2 regions of the Actinomadura verrucosospora genome follow, and region 2 is predicted to be linked to the other one. Evidence: riboswitches for the same ligand, from Rfam matches in the RefSeq annotation. Region 2 holds a riboswitch; the other holds the start of a gene.
The links. Region 2 has a riboswitch for cyclic di-AMP ahead of ABD944_RS31685 (NlpC/P60 family protein). Riboswitches for the same ligand answer to the same signal wherever they lie in the genome.
Positions count from the first base shown of each region.

Region 1: another riboswitch for cyclic di-AMP. It lies ahead of ABD944_RS16060 (C40 family peptidase); the one in region 2 lies ahead of ABD944_RS31685 (NlpC/P60 family protein).

Region 1 is NZ_BAABEV010000012.1:100,654-107,628, forward strand. It holds gene ABD944_RS16035 (C40 family peptidase) at 1-504, shown strand, start outside; gene ABD944_RS16040 (MarR family winged helix-turn-helix transcriptional regulator) at 518-1,021, opposite strand; gene ABD944_RS16045 (amidohydrolase family protein) at 1,083-2,369, shown strand; gene ABD944_RS16050 (Mut7-C RNAse domain-containing protein) at 2,399-3,181, shown strand; gene ABD944_RS16055 ((deoxy)nucleoside triphosphate pyrophosphohydrolase) at 3,210-3,596, shown strand; gene ABD944_RS16060 (C40 family peptidase) at 3,593-4,609, opposite strand; cyclic di-AMP (ydaO/yuaA leader) riboswitch at 4,617-4,748, opposite strand; gene typA (translational GTPase TypA) at 4,940-6,793, shown strand; gene ABD944_RS16070 (FHA domain-containing protein) at 6,864-6,975, opposite strand, start outside.
Region 2 is NZ_BAABEV010000038.1:76,894-83,868, reverse strand. It holds gene ABD944_RS31710 (MFS transporter) at 1-502, opposite strand, end outside; gene ABD944_RS31705 (alpha/beta hydrolase fold domain-containing protein) at 499-1,002, opposite strand; gene ABD944_RS31700 (alpha/beta hydrolase fold domain-containing protein) at 1,111-2,337, shown strand; gene ABD944_RS31695 (DUF305 domain-containing protein) at 2,405-3,037, opposite strand; gene ABD944_RS31690 (DUF6153 family protein) at 3,114-3,605, opposite strand; gene ABD944_RS31685 (NlpC/P60 family protein) at 3,667-4,725, opposite strand; cyclic di-AMP (ydaO/yuaA leader) riboswitch at 4,729-4,873, opposite strand; gene ABD944_RS31680 (M56 family metallopeptidase) at 4,979-5,914, opposite strand; gene ABD944_RS31675 (BlaI/MecI/CopY family transcriptional regulator) at 5,919-6,296, opposite strand; gene ABD944_RS31670 (MMPL family transporter) at 6,301-6,975, opposite strand, start outside.

The DNA of each region.
Region 1 (6,975 bases), on a different contig from region 2:
CGCTACGTCGGCGGCGACTTCAAGCCCGTCCAGGCGAACGGGATCAACTGCGAGGACAACGAGCTGCCCGCCAACGTCGGCGCCCTCGTCAAGACGATCATCGCGTTCGCGATGGCGCAGCGCGGCAAGCCCTACGTGTTCGGGGCGAACGGCCCGGACGCCTACGACTGCTCCAGCCTGATCCAGGCCGCCTACCGCCAGGTCGGGCTGAACCTCCCGCGCACGACGTTCGAGCAGTGGCCGTTCGGCGTGAAGATCGCCAAGGGCAAGGAGCAGCCCGGCGACCTGGTGTTCTTCAACTCCGGTCCCGGGACGTCGCCCGACAATCCCGGCCACGTCGGGATGGTGATCGGCGGCGGCAAGATGATCGTGGCGAGCTGCTCGGCGTGCGTGCCCGCGATCGGCGTGAAGACCTACAAGAAGCCGAACTGGGTCGGGGTGACGCGCCCGCTCGCGCGGCCGGACTTCAAGAAGAAGGTGGCCGAGCTGGCCGCGCGCCGGTAGCGGCCCGGCGGGGTCAGCGCAACCGGCGCCGGCCCACGACGAGCACGATCTCGCGCAGCGCGTCGGCGGCGGCCCGCACGTCCTCCGGCGGCACCCGGGCCAGCACCTCCTCGTGCGCCACCCCCGACGCGACCAGGGCCTGCTCGGTGACGCGCAGCCCGTCCGCGGTCAGCTGGACGAAGCGGCTGCGCGCGTCGCCCGCGTTGGCCTCGCGCTCCACGTAGCCGGCCTTCTGGAGCCGCTGCAGGACGTTGCTCGTCCCGCCCGAGGTGAGGAACGCCGACCGCGTGAGCTCGCTCGGCCTCAGCCGGTACGGCTCGCCCTCCCGGCGCAGCACGGTCAGCACTTCGAACTCGGCGTAGGTGAGGCCGAGTTCGGCCAGCGGGCCCCGGAGCGCCTGCTGCACCAGCGTGGCGACGCGCCCCGCGCGCTTGCTCAGTTCCAGCATCGCGACGAACGGCTCGGTCAGGCCGTCCCGCCGCCACGCGTCGGCCAGGTCATCGATGTCGTCCCGCACGCCCCGAGCGTACTCGCTCGACTGATTGCTTTTCGTAAAGCTATCTTTTAAGCTTTCGTCCATGGCAAATTCTCTGCTGCTCACGAACGGCCTCGTCATCGACACCGCGCCCGAACCGACCGTGCTGGGAACCGCCGACGTGCTCGTCGAGGACGGCCGCATCGCCGCGGTCGGCCCGGACCTGGCCGCGCCGGACGGCGCCGAGACCATGGACGCGACCGGCCGCATCGTCATGCCGGGCTTCGTCGACACCCACCGGCACACCTGGCAGGCCGGGATCCGCGCGGCCCTGCCGGACGGCACGCTCCACGCCTACCTGCAGCGCGTCCTCGGCGAGCTGGCGCCCCGGTACCGGCCGGGCGACGTGTTCGCCGGGACGCTCGCCGGGTCCCTGGAGTGCCTCGACTCCGGGATCACGACGCTGGTCGACTGGTCGCACATCCAGCTCAGCGAGGGCCACACCGAGGCGAACATCGCGGCGCTGCGGGCGTCCGGCATCAGGGCGGTGTTCGGGTACTGCTACGGCGGCGACGGCGGCCTCGACGCGCTCGCCGCCGAGACCGGCCGCGTCCACCGCGAGCACTTCGGGTCCGGCGGCCAGGTCACGATGGCGATGGCGGCGCTCGGCCCCGAGATCGGGGGCGACGAGCGCGCTCTCGCCGAGTGGCGGACGGCCCGCGAGCTCGGGCTGCCGGTCACGGCGCACCTGGGCGGCCACGGCGCCGAGAGCGCCGCGCGCGGCCTGGCGTTCCTCGACGCCAACGGACTGATGGACCACCCGGCCACGTACGTGCACGCCAACTTCTACACCGACGAGGAGCTGAAGCGGATCGCCGGAAGCGGCGGGACGGTGTCCGCCGCCCCCGCCATCGAGGCGGCGCTGGACATCGGCGCCCCGCCCACCGGGCGCGCCCGCGCCGCCGGCGTCCCGACCGGGCTCGGCGCCGACACGGTCATCTCCGGCCCCGGCGACATGTTCAGCATCATGCGCGCCGCCTACGTCCTCGAACGGGGGCGCCCGGACGGCGCCGGCCTCGGCTTCACCGTCGCCGACGCGCTGCGGACGGCCACGATCGAGGGCGCCGAGGTCGCGGGGCTCGCGGACGTCACCGGATCGCTGACCCCCGGCAAGCAGGCCGACCTGCTCGTCCTGCGCACCGACACCTTCGGCCTCGCGGCGGCGCACGACCCCGTCGCGGCCGTGGTCCTGTCAGCGGACACGCGTAACGTCGAGACCGTCCTGGTCGGCGGACGCGTGGTCAAGCGCGGGGGAGCGCTGGTCGGCTACGACGTCCCCGCCCTCCTGGCGTCCCTCGCGGACTCCGCCGCGCACGTGACAGCGGCCTGAACCGGGGAGAATCGTCGGCCGCGCGTGGCATGCTGATCGGCGTGGAGTCCGAGATAACGATCCGCGTCGCCGACGAGCTGCTGATGTTCCTGCCCGCGACCCGGCGGGAGTCCCCGGCGCGGGTCCCCTACGACGGGACCTCGACGCTGGGGCACCTCGTGGAGTCGCTGGGCGTCCCCCTGCCCGAGGCGGGCCCGATGACCGCCGACGGCGAGCCCGCCGGGCCCGGCGCCCGCCCCGCCGCCGGGGCCGAGGTGCGCGTGGCCGCGGTCCCGCGCCCCCAGCCCGTGCCGCTGGACCCGGGCCAGGTCGCCCCCCGCTTCCTCCTGGACGTGCACCTCGGCACGCTGGCCCGGCGCATGCGCCTGCTCGGCCTCGACACCGCCTACCACAACGACATGGACGACCCGGCGCTCGTCGTCCAGGCCAACGAGGAGCGCCGCGTCCTGCTCACGCAGGACCGCGGCCTCCTGCGCCGCCGCGCGCTGTGGTTCGGCGCCTACGTCCGCGGCTCGCGCCCCGACGACCAGCTCCGCGACCTGCTCGACCGCTTCGCGCCCGTCCTGCGCCCGTGGACGCGCTGCACCGCCTGCAACGGCGAGCTCGTCCCGGTCGACAAGCAGGAGATCGAGCGCGAGCTCCAGTCGGGCACGCGCCGCAGCTACGACGTGTACGGCCGCTGCGCGGTCTGCGGGCAGGTGTACTGGCGCGGGGCGCACGGCGACCACCTGGAGGAGATCGTCCGCGACGCGACGCGTCTGGTCGACTCCCTCAGGCGGGACGGAACCGGACGGACCGGCGCCGCGGTCTGATCACGAACACGGAGAGGAGCTGGTCGCGATCGATCTCGTGGTGGTGGGGGCGGCGATCCTCGCGGAGGGGCGGCTGCTGGCCGCCCAGCGCGCCGAGCCGCCGCACATGGCGGGCGGCTGGGAGCTTCCCGGCGGCAAGGTCGACCCCGGAGAGTCGGACGAGGACGCCCTGGTGCGCGAGTGCCACGAGGAACTGGCCGTGAAGGTACGCCTGGGCCGCCGCGTGGGCGGCGACTGGCGCCTCAGCGAACGCGCCGTCCTCCGCGTCTGGACGGCCGAGCTGGTAGAAGGCGAGCCGCAGGCCCTGGAGCACCTGCAACTCCGCTGGCTGGCGCCCTCAGAGCTCCACGACGTCAACTGGCTCCCCGGCGACCGCCCGGCAGTAGACCTCCTGGCCGTCCAAGGCCTCAGCTAGGAAATCCTATTCGCGCCTGCGAAGTCGGAGCGGTCGGAGAGTTTGGAGATCTTGACCACGTCGCCGGTCTGGGGGGCGTGGAGGTACTTGCCGTCGCCCAGGTAGATGCCCATGTGGTGCAGGTTGCTGCCGAAGTACACCAGGTCGCCGGAGCGGAGGGCGCCGCGGGAGACCTTCGTTCCCATGGCGAACAGGTCGCCGGTGTAGTGCGGGAGGCCGGGCTTGCCGACCTGGGCGTAGGCCCAGACGACGAGGCCCGAGCAGTCGAAGCTGCTCGGTCCGGCGGCGGCCCACACGTACGGGGAGCCGAGCTTGGTGAGCGCCTTGCGGGCCATCTTGGCGGGCAGGCCGGAGCCCTTCACGGTGGCGCTGAGGCCGGTGCGCGGGTCGCTCGCGTGGGTGGTGGTCAGCTTGTCGAGGCGCTTCATCACCTCGGAGACCTTGGCCTTGGCGGCCTCGCGCGCCTGCTTGGCGTCGTCCCAGGCCTTCTTGACCTGGGCGGTCTTGGCCTTGGCGGTGCGCTCCGCGGCGTCGGCCTGGTCGATCTGCTTCTTCAGGGCGAGGACGGCGGTGGCCTGGCTCTGCGCCAGGTAGGCGCGGTCGGACAGCCCCTCGGGGGAGGCGCCGGAGCCGAAGAGGACGTCGGGGCCGCCGGCCATGTAGTTCGCGGCGGCCAGGCTGCCGAGCTTCTGGCGGGCGGGTTCGGCGAGGGCGCGCAGCCGCTCGGCCTCCCGGGTGGCGTCCTGTTCGGCCTTGCGGGCCTTGGTGAACTCGACGCGGGCCTTGTTGAACTTCTCCGTGAGGATCTCGGCCTCTTCGTTCAGCGCGTCGAGGCTCTTGCGCAGGCCCTTCTCCGTCGTCGGCGTGGGGCTCGGCGCCGTGGGCGCGGAGGCGGGCCGGAACGGCTGGGCGGCGTGGGCGAGGTCCGGCGCGGTGGCGCCGAGACCGATCAGGAGCAGGGTGGCGGTGGCGGTGGGCAGAACGCGACGCCGCCGGGGGGAATCCGGAGCCAAGCCGGTGTTCTCCTCTCCTCGTACGCCTACCGGGTTAGCTGACGGGTTCGGGCCAGGAGTCGCCCTACGACGAGCGTCGATTCACCCCGAGGGTGGTGGGTCCCCGGTTCTCCCGCGGGAGATTCGGCGTTCCGGCCGCAGTCCCCTGGGGGCGGGACTCCGGACGACCGGATCTCGGGCAGATTACAAAGGATGCGCAAAGTTGGCCAATCGAGGTCCGTGTGACCGATGGGGCGAACGACTCGGAGTGGGTGGTACGCACGGCCAAGTAGAATGGGTACGGCCGCACGTCTGCGGCGACTCCCGAACTCTCACGCAAGGCGAACCCGCATGCCCATCTCCACGCGCGACGACCTCCGTAACGTCGCGATCGTCGCCCACGTCGACCATGGCAAGACGACGCTGGTCGACGCCATGCTCTGGCAGTCCGGGGCCTTCCGCGAGAACCAGGACGTCGACGACCGCGTGCTCGACTCCAACGACCTGGAGCGCGAGAAGGGGATCACCATCCTCGCGAAGAACACCGCGGTCCTGCACAACGGCCTGACGATCAACATCATCGACACCCCGGGGCACGCCGACTTCGGCGGCGAGGTCGAGCGCGGCCTGTCCATGGTGGACGGCGTCGTCCTGCTGGTCGACGCCAGCGAGGGCCCGCTCCCGCAGACGCGCTTCGTGCTGCGCAAGGCGCTCGCCGCGCGGCTGCCGGTGATCCTGGTCGTGAACAAGACCGACCGCCCCGACGCGCGCATCGACGAGGTCGTGGACGAGACCTACGAGCTGTTCATGGACCTCGACGCCGACGAGGACCAGATCGACTTCCCGATCGTGTTCGCGTCCGGCCGCGCCGGGCGGGCCTCGCTCGACAAGCCCGCCGACGGCGCCATGCCCGGCAGCGAGGACCTGGAACCGCTGTTCAAGGTCATCACCGAGACGATCCCCGCGCCGTCCTACGACCCCGACGGCCCGCTCCAGGCGCACGTGACGAACCTGGACGCCTCCAGCTACCTCGGCCGGATCGCGCTGTGCCGCGTGCACGCCGGCACGATCAAGAAGGGCCAGCAGGTCGCCTGGTGCCGGCGCGACGGCAGCGTCGAGCGGGTGAAGATCACCGAGCTGATGATGACGGAGGCGCTCACCCGCAAGCCCGCGGACGAGGCCGGGCCCGGCGACATCATCGCCATCGCCGGCATCCCCGACATCATGATCGGTGAGACCCTCGCGGACCCGGACGACCCGCGCCCGCTGCCGCTGATCACGGTGGACGAGCCGGCGATCTCCATGACGATCGGCACCAACACCGGGCCGATGGCGGGCCGCGAGAAGGGCACCAAGGTCACCGCCCGGATGGTCAAGGACCGCCTCGACCGCGAGCTCGTCGGCAACGTGTCGATCCGGGTGCTGCCGACCGAGCGCCCCGACGCCTGGGAGGTGCAGGGCCGCGGCGAGCTGGCCCTGGCGATCCTGGTCGAGAACATGCGCCGCGAGGGCTACGAGCTGACCGTCGGCAAGCCGCAGGTCGTCACGCGGGAGATCGACGGCAAGAAGCACGAGCCGGTCGAGCGGCTCACCGTCGACATCTCCGAGGAGCACCTCGGCGCCGTCACGCAGCTGATGGCGGTCCGCAAGGGCCGCATGGAGCACATGACCAACCACGGGACGGGCTGGATCCGGATGGAGTTCCTCGTCCCGGCCCGCGGCCTGATCGGGTTCCGCACCGAGTTCATGACCGAGACGCGCGGCACCGGCATGGCGCACCACGTCTTCGAGGACTACGAGCCCTGGTTCGGCGAGCTGCGCACCCGTCCGTCCGGCTCGCTCGTCGCCGACCGGTCCGGCGCCGCCACCGCCTACGCCATCACGAACCTCCAGGAGCGCGGGACGTTCTTCGTCGGCCCGACCACCGAGGTGTACGAGGGCATGATCGTCGGGGAGAACTCCCGCGCCGACGACATGGACGTCAACATCACCAAGGAGAAGAAGCTCACGAACATGCGGTCGTCCACCGGCGACGAGCTGGAGCGGCTCACCCCGCCCCGCGCCCTGTCGCTGGAGGAGGCGCTGGAGTTCTGCCGCGAGGACGAGTGCGTCGAGGTCACCCCGACCGCCGTCCGCATCCGCAAGGTCGTCCTGGACGCCAAGGAGCGCGAGCGCACGCGGGCCCGCACCAAGCGCGCCGGCTGAGCGCCGAAGCCGAAAGGGGCGGCCCCGCGGTTCTCGGAACCGCGGGGCCGCCCCTTTTCGTGCGTGCCGCTCAGCTCAGCTGGACGGTGCCCGTGACGTCGGCGGCCAGGCGGAGCTGGTCGCCGTCGCGGAGCGGGGCGTCCACGCCGCGGGGGAGCCGCTCGCCGTTGACGAACGTCCCG
Region 2 (6,975 bases):
AGCCCCACCAGAAGTGGTCGAGCAGCAGCCCGCCCGCCAGGGGCCCGGCGATCGCGCCGAGCGTGAAGCAGCCCGCCCACACGCCGATCGCGCTCGCCCGCTGCCGGGGATCGGCGAACATCGTCGTGATCATGCCGAGGGTGCAGGGGGTGAGCGCGGCCCCGGCGACGCCGAGCACCGCGCGCGCCGCGATCAGCGCCGCCGTGCGCGCGGCGATCGCGGCCGCGCAGGAGGCGGCCCCGAACGCGGCGGCGCCGGCCAGCAGCAGCCGGCGGCGGCCGATCCGGTCGCCGAGCGCGCCCATCGCGACCAGGAACCCGGCGACCATGAACCCGTACACGTCCATGATCCACAGCTGCTCGGTGCCGCTCGCGCCGAGGGCGACGCTCAGCTCCGGCAGCGCCATGATCATGACGAACATGTCCACCGAGACCAGCAGCGCCGGCAGGGCGAGGACGGCCAGCGCGATCCACTCGCGGCGTCCGGCGCGGGGCGGGGTCATCGGACGCTCCTCTCCTCGACGGGGACGCCCGCGGCCCGCAGGCGCCCGGCGTAGGCGCGCCCGTCGTCGTCCGGGCCGGTGACGACGGTGGCGGCGGCGACCCCGGCCAGGTCGGGCGCGAACCCCGCGGGCAGCCGCGGGCGCACGAGGATCTGCCGCTCCAGCGGCGGCCAGCCCTCGTCGCGGGCCAGCAGGGCGAGCCGGGCGGCGATCGCCGCCCCGCCGCCCTGCCCCGCGACGACCAGGCGCGCGGGCGCGGCGCCGAGTTCGGCGGCGTGGTCGGCGGCCCAGCCGAGCGCGGCCGCCGCGTCGTCCAGCGCACCGGGCCGGGCGGCGTCGAGTTCCGGAGAGAGGGCGACGGCGTGCGGGCCGAGGTCGCCCGGCGTCCCGTCGAAGTGCAGCAGCAGGCGCGTGTCGTCCGTACCGGACCAGCGCACGCCGGCCCGCAGCGGGCCGGACGCGCCGCGCAGGTGGATGTCCACCCGTTTCGTCGTGGTCATGGGTCGACCGTGGCAGCGCGGCCCCTCCGGAGGGAAAGGCCGTTCGCGCATGACGGTCGTGCATGATCGGCATCACCACCGGGGGCGCGGTGCGGCGACAATGGCCGCATGCCGGACGACACCCCGCCGCGCGTGCTCAGGCTGCCCCAGGCGCCGGACGCGATCGAGCTGCGCCATCTCCGCGCGTTCGTCGCCGTCGCCGAGGAGCTGAACTTCGGCCGCGCCGCCGCGCGCCTGTACCTGTCGCAACCCGCGCTGAGCCGCCAGATCAAGGGCCTGGAGCGGCTGGTCGGGTGCGACCTGCTGAACCGCTCGACGCACCGGGTGGAGCTGACCCTCGCCGGAGAGGCCCTGCTCGACCGCGCGAGGACCCTGCTGTCGGGCGTGGACGACGCGATCGCGACGACCCGCTCGATCGGCGGCGAGGCGTCCGGCCGCGCGGGCAGGCTGTGGCGGCCGATCGCCGACCACAACCGCGCGGGCGGCGACCTCGGTCAGATGGGCGTCGAGTACGAGACCCTGCTCGCCGAGTTCGAGCCGCCGCCGGAGGTCGCGGTCAGGCCGGTGAAGGCGGGCGGAGTCCCGGCCCTGCGGCTGGCGCCGCCGGACGCCTCACCGTCGCGCGTCCTCTACCTGCACGGGGGCGGCTTCGTGATGGGCTCGGCGTACGGGTACCGGCCCCTGGCGGGGGCGCTCGCGGTGGCGGCCGGGTGCGAGGTGGTCGTCCCGGACTACCGGCTCGCGCCGGACTTCCCCTTCCCTGCCGCCCTGGACGACGCGGCGGGCGCCTACCTCTGGCTGCTCGAAGCGGCGCCGCCGGAGCGGGTCGTGATCGCCGCCGACTCCTCGGGGGCGAGCCTGGCCCTGTCCCTGCTGCTCGCGCTGAAGGACAAGGGTCTTCCCCTGCCCGGCGGCGCCGCCCTGTTCTGCCCGTGGATCGACCTGGCGCACACCGTCCTGGAGGAGGAGCCGGCCGGCCCCCAGCTCGTGGTGACCGGCCGGATGATGCGCCAGTGCGTCGACCACTACCTCGCGGGCCGCTCCCTGGACGATCCGCTGCTGAGCCCGCTGGCCTCCCCCGGCCGCCTGAGGGGCCTGCCGCCCCTGCTGCTCCAGGCGGGCACGGGCGACCACCTGGTCGGCGACGCCCGCCGCCTGGCGGAGGAGGCGAGCGAGCAGGACGTGGACGCGCGGCTGGAGCTCTACCCGGTGGCCACCCACGGCTTCCACCTGTTCTGGACGTTCCTCCCGGAGGCGGCCCGCGCCCTGGACCAGGCGGGACGCTTCGTCCGCGACGTGACCGCCGCGTCCGCCCGGCACCGCACCGGTTCCTGAGGCAGAGGCGCCTCCGGCACGGAGGCGGGCGGGGCGCGGCGCCGCCCGCCTCCGTGACCGGCGGTCCTCACTGCTTCAGCAGGGACCTCATCTTGGCGATCTCGGCGGTCTGCGAGGAGATGATGGTCGCCGCCATCTGCTTGGCCGGGGGGAACTGCCCGGAGGACTGCTCGGCCTTGGCCATCGCCACGGCGCCCTCGTGATGCTGGATCATCATCGTGAGGAACGCCCTGTCGAACGCCGCGCCCTTGGCCGCCTCCAGTTCCTTCATGTCCTTCTCGCTCATCATGCCGTCCATGCCGTCCGTGCCGCCGTGGTGCATGCCGCCCATGCCGGTCGTGCCAGGCGAGGGGACGGGGGCGCCCCAGGCCTTCAGCCACGCGCCGAGCTGCTGGATCTCCGGTCCCTGCGCCTTCTTGATGTCGGCGGCCAGGGTCTTCACCTCCGCCGACGAGGCGCGGGTGGCGGCGAGGTCGGCCATCTCGATCGCCTGCCGGTGGTGCGGGATCATCATCTGCGCGAACATGACGTCCTGGCCGTTGTGCGGTCCGGCCTGCGCGCCGCCGGCAGGTGCCGAGTGGGCGGGCATGGAGTGGGCGGGCATCGAGTGGCCCGTCGAGCCGCCGTCGTCGCCGTCGCCGCACGCCGCCAGGGCGATCGCCAGGGCCGGGACGGTGATGAGCGCGAACGCTCGCTTCATGGTGGTGAGCCTTCCGTGTCGAGTGCTGTGATCGGTGGTCGGCGGCGGCGCCCGTTTCCGGGCGCCGCTGGACCTGTCACAGCCTCAGCACGCTCAACCTGTGCAGGGAGGGTCTCGGCGGGGGCCGTCCGACCAGGAGGATCCGCACCCGCGGCGGCCGCGACACGGCCATCGGCGGCGACCTCCGCAGGCGCAGCGCCAGGAGGGCCGCGACGAGGGCGAGTGCGAGCAGGGTCAGCATGGCCAGGCAGACCTGGCCGCCGGGGTGGTCGGGGTGGCGGTCGGAGTGATGGCCGCCGGGCCGGTCGCCCCGGGGCGGACGGTGCCCCGCCATCGCTTCGGCGGCGGGGGCGGCGTGCCCGGCGGCCATGGACGTCAGCGGAACGCCGCCCATCTCCGCCGGGCTCGCCGTGGACTGGAAGCCGTGCATCGCCAGCAGCCCGAGGAGCACGAGCAGGCCGGACGCCAGCCGGAGGACGTCCGGGCGCACGGAGCGCCTCGGCCGTCCCACCGGCCGTTCCGCGTGCGCGCCGTCCCGTGCGGGGAGGCCGCCGACGTGCGTGCTCATCTCGCGGACCAGGGTAGCGAAGGGTGATCGGCGGTCACCGGCGGGTCACCGCTTCGAGGGGTCAGGCGACACGGACCCCGCCCGCGAACGGGCGGCCGGCGATGGGGGCGATCTTGACGACGTCGCCGGTCTGCGGCGCGTGGACCATGTTGCCGTTGCCGATGTACATGCCCATGTGGTGCAGGTCGCTGTGGAAGAACACCAGGTCGCCGGGCTTGAGCTGGCTCATGCTCACGTGGGTCCCGGCGTTGTACTGGCTGCCGGTGTAGTGGCCGAGCGTGATGCCGACCTGCGCGTAGGCGTAGAGGGTCAGCCCGGAGCAGTCGAAGCCCTTGATGTTGGCGCCCTGCGCGGTGCCGTAGCTCGGGCCGGACGCGTTGCCGCCGCCCCAGGAGTAGGGCACGCCCTGCTGGGCGAGGGCGGCCCGGACGGCCGTCATGGCCTTGGCCGAGGCCCCGCCGGAGTTGAGGTTGGGGATGGAGGCGGGACCCGTGCCCGCGGTCCTGAAGGTGCCGAGCTGCTTCTCGACCTTCTTGAGCTTGATCTGGAGTTCCCGGCGCTTCTTCCTCGCCTCGCCGGTGAGCGCGCGCACCTGGGCGGCGCGCTGCTCGGCGGCCTTGCGGGACCGGTCGGCGCCCTGCATCACCTGGAGCATCTGGGTGATGCGGACGTCGTTCTGCTTGGCGAAGTAGTTGAGGGTGGCCGACTGGTCCAGGACGGCCTGCGGGTCGGACGACGAGGCGAACGTGATGGCCGGGTCCGCCGGGCCGTTCTTGTAGCTGTCCGCGGCGATCTTCGCCATGCGTTCGCGCGCTTCGTCCAGCGCCTTCTGCTGGCGCAGGGCGCTGCTCTTGGCGAGCTTCGCGGCGTGCTCGGCCTGCTTGAGGCGTTCGCGCAGGCCGTTGTACTGCTCGCTGAGCTTCTCGGCCTCGTCGGCGAGCTTCTCCTGCTGCGCGGTCAGTTGCTTGCGCGTCGGCTTCGGCTCGGCGTGGGCGGGCGCGGGCGCGAGAAGCCCGGCGGACAGCGCGAGGGCGGCCGTCCATGCCGTGACGTCGCCGAGCCGGCGGGTGCGGATCCTGCGGCGGGCTGTCGTTCGGGGGCCGGCAGCTCGTCGCTGCATGCGGTGTCCTCTCCTGTACCGCCTACCGGGTCAGCTGACGGGTTCGGGCCGGAGTCGCCCTACCGTCCCGCGGGACGGACTCACCCCTGAAGATCGGGTCCCCGGTTCCCCGGACGGAGACGTCCGCGGGATTCGGCGCGGTCGCCGGCCGTCCCCGGCGGGGACGTCGGACCGTGACCTCCTACGGAGCGTAGGAGGTTTACGGTCGGTTCGCCACCGAAGCGGCAGATTTCCCCAAATGCCACATTCCGCCTCAGCAGGCCGCGGCGAGCTCCACGACCGCCGCGGCCCCGGCCAGGAGCGGCGCGGCGACCGCCGCCACCGCGAACAGGCCCGCCGCGAGCCGGACGGCGCGCCGCGGCCTCGCCGGGGCGCCCTCCAGCCGCAGCACCCGCTCCATCAGCGCACCGGCGGCCGGCGTGCCCGCCGCGCCGAGCGCCCCCGCGCCGGCGGGCGCCGCCGAGAGCCGGCACAACGCGTCGACCAGCGGCTTCCTGCCGTGGACGCGGACCGCGGCGTCGTCCGCGGCCATCTCCAGCAGCAGCGGCAGCCGCGCCTTCGCGCGCCGGACGGTCGGCAGCCACGGCAGCATGGCGTGGACCAGGTCCAGGGCCAGCAGGAAGACATGGTGGCGCTGGCGCAGGTGCGCGCGCTCGTGCGCCAGGACGGCCCCGAGCTCCTCGGCGCTGAGCGCCCGCTGGGCCCCGGTGCTGACCACGATCGCGCGGTGCCGGGACGGCAGCGAGTACGCCACGGGCACGGGGTGGTCGAGGACGAGGACGTCCGGATGGCGGCGGTCCTCCCGGGCGACCAGCCGCAGCATCTCCCGGTGCCGCCGGCGGTGGCGCACGGCCCGGCCGAGCCTCGGCAGGCCGCGGGCGAGCACGGCGGCGCAGGCCGCGGCGAGGACGGCGGTCGCGACGGCCGCGGCGGCGGTGGCGAGACGGCCGTGATGGGGCAGGCAGTCGCGCAGCCGGGACAGCAGTCCGTGCCCCGGACCCGGCGGCGCGAGCAGCCCCGCCGCCGCGATCCCCGCCGCGGCGATGAACGTCCCCGCGAGGGCGGCCGTCCAGCAGGCGATGGCCGTCCCCGGGCCGACGGCGGAGCGCCTGAGGAGGTCCAGAACGGGCCCCGCGGCGCATCCCAGCAGGACCACCGAGACGACGAGCCCGACCACCAGCGGGATCACGGGATCACGCGTCCTCGCCGGCGGTCCGCCGCCGCAGGGCGTCCAGGAGGTGCCGGGCGTCCTCCGGCGGGACGCTCTCGGCGAACCTCGCCAGGATGGCGCCGTGGTCGGAGGCCTCGCTCAGGGCGTCCAGCATCAGCTCGACCGCGTACTCCTCCCGCGGCCGCGTGGGGCTGTAGCGGAAGGCCGTGCCCTCCTGCGTACGCCGGAGGAGGCCCTTCTGCGCCAGGCGTTCGGCCACGGTCTGCACGGTGTTGTAGGCCAGTGCCCTGTCCGCGTCCTCGTTCAGCTCGGCCAGCAGCTCACGGACCCGCAGCGGGCGGGGCGCCGCCCAGAGCACGTCCATGATGGAGCGTTCGAGCGATCCTCCGAGTGCGGACACGCGGTCACCTCCGTACCGCCCCCATTGTGCCGGACGTCTCCTGGGGGCCGGCCTCCTGGAGCGGGGTCTCTCCAGCGTGGGCGGGTTCCCGGCGGCCCGGCATCCACCAGTTGGCCCTGCCGCACAGCTCCATCACCGCGGGGACGAGGACCATCCGGACGACGGTGGCGTCGACGAGCACGGCGACGGCCATGCCGAGGCCGATCTGCTTGACCGACACGTCGGGGCCGAGCAGGGACGTCGAGAAGACGGCGATCATGATGGCGGCCGCGGCGGTGATGACCTTGGCGGTGCGCGCCAGCCCCCGGGTGACGGCCGTCCGGGTGTCGCCGGTGCGCTCGTACTCCTCCCGGATCCGCGAGATCAGGAAGACCTCGTAGTCCATGGACAGGCCGAACAGCAGCGGGAACATCATCATCGGCACCCAGGTCGTGATCGGCATGGTGGTGGGGAAGCCGAGGGCCTTCCCGAGCCAGCCCCACTGGACGACCGCGACCAGCACGCCGTAGGCCGCGCCGATCGACAGCAGGTTCATCACCGCGGCCTGCAGCGCGATCGTGACCGACCGGACCAGCGCGACCAGCAGCACGAGCGACAGCGCGACGACGACCGCGATCATCAGGGGCAGGCGGGAGCCGACCTCCTCGGCGATGTCGATCGCGCCGGCGTTCGGGCCGCC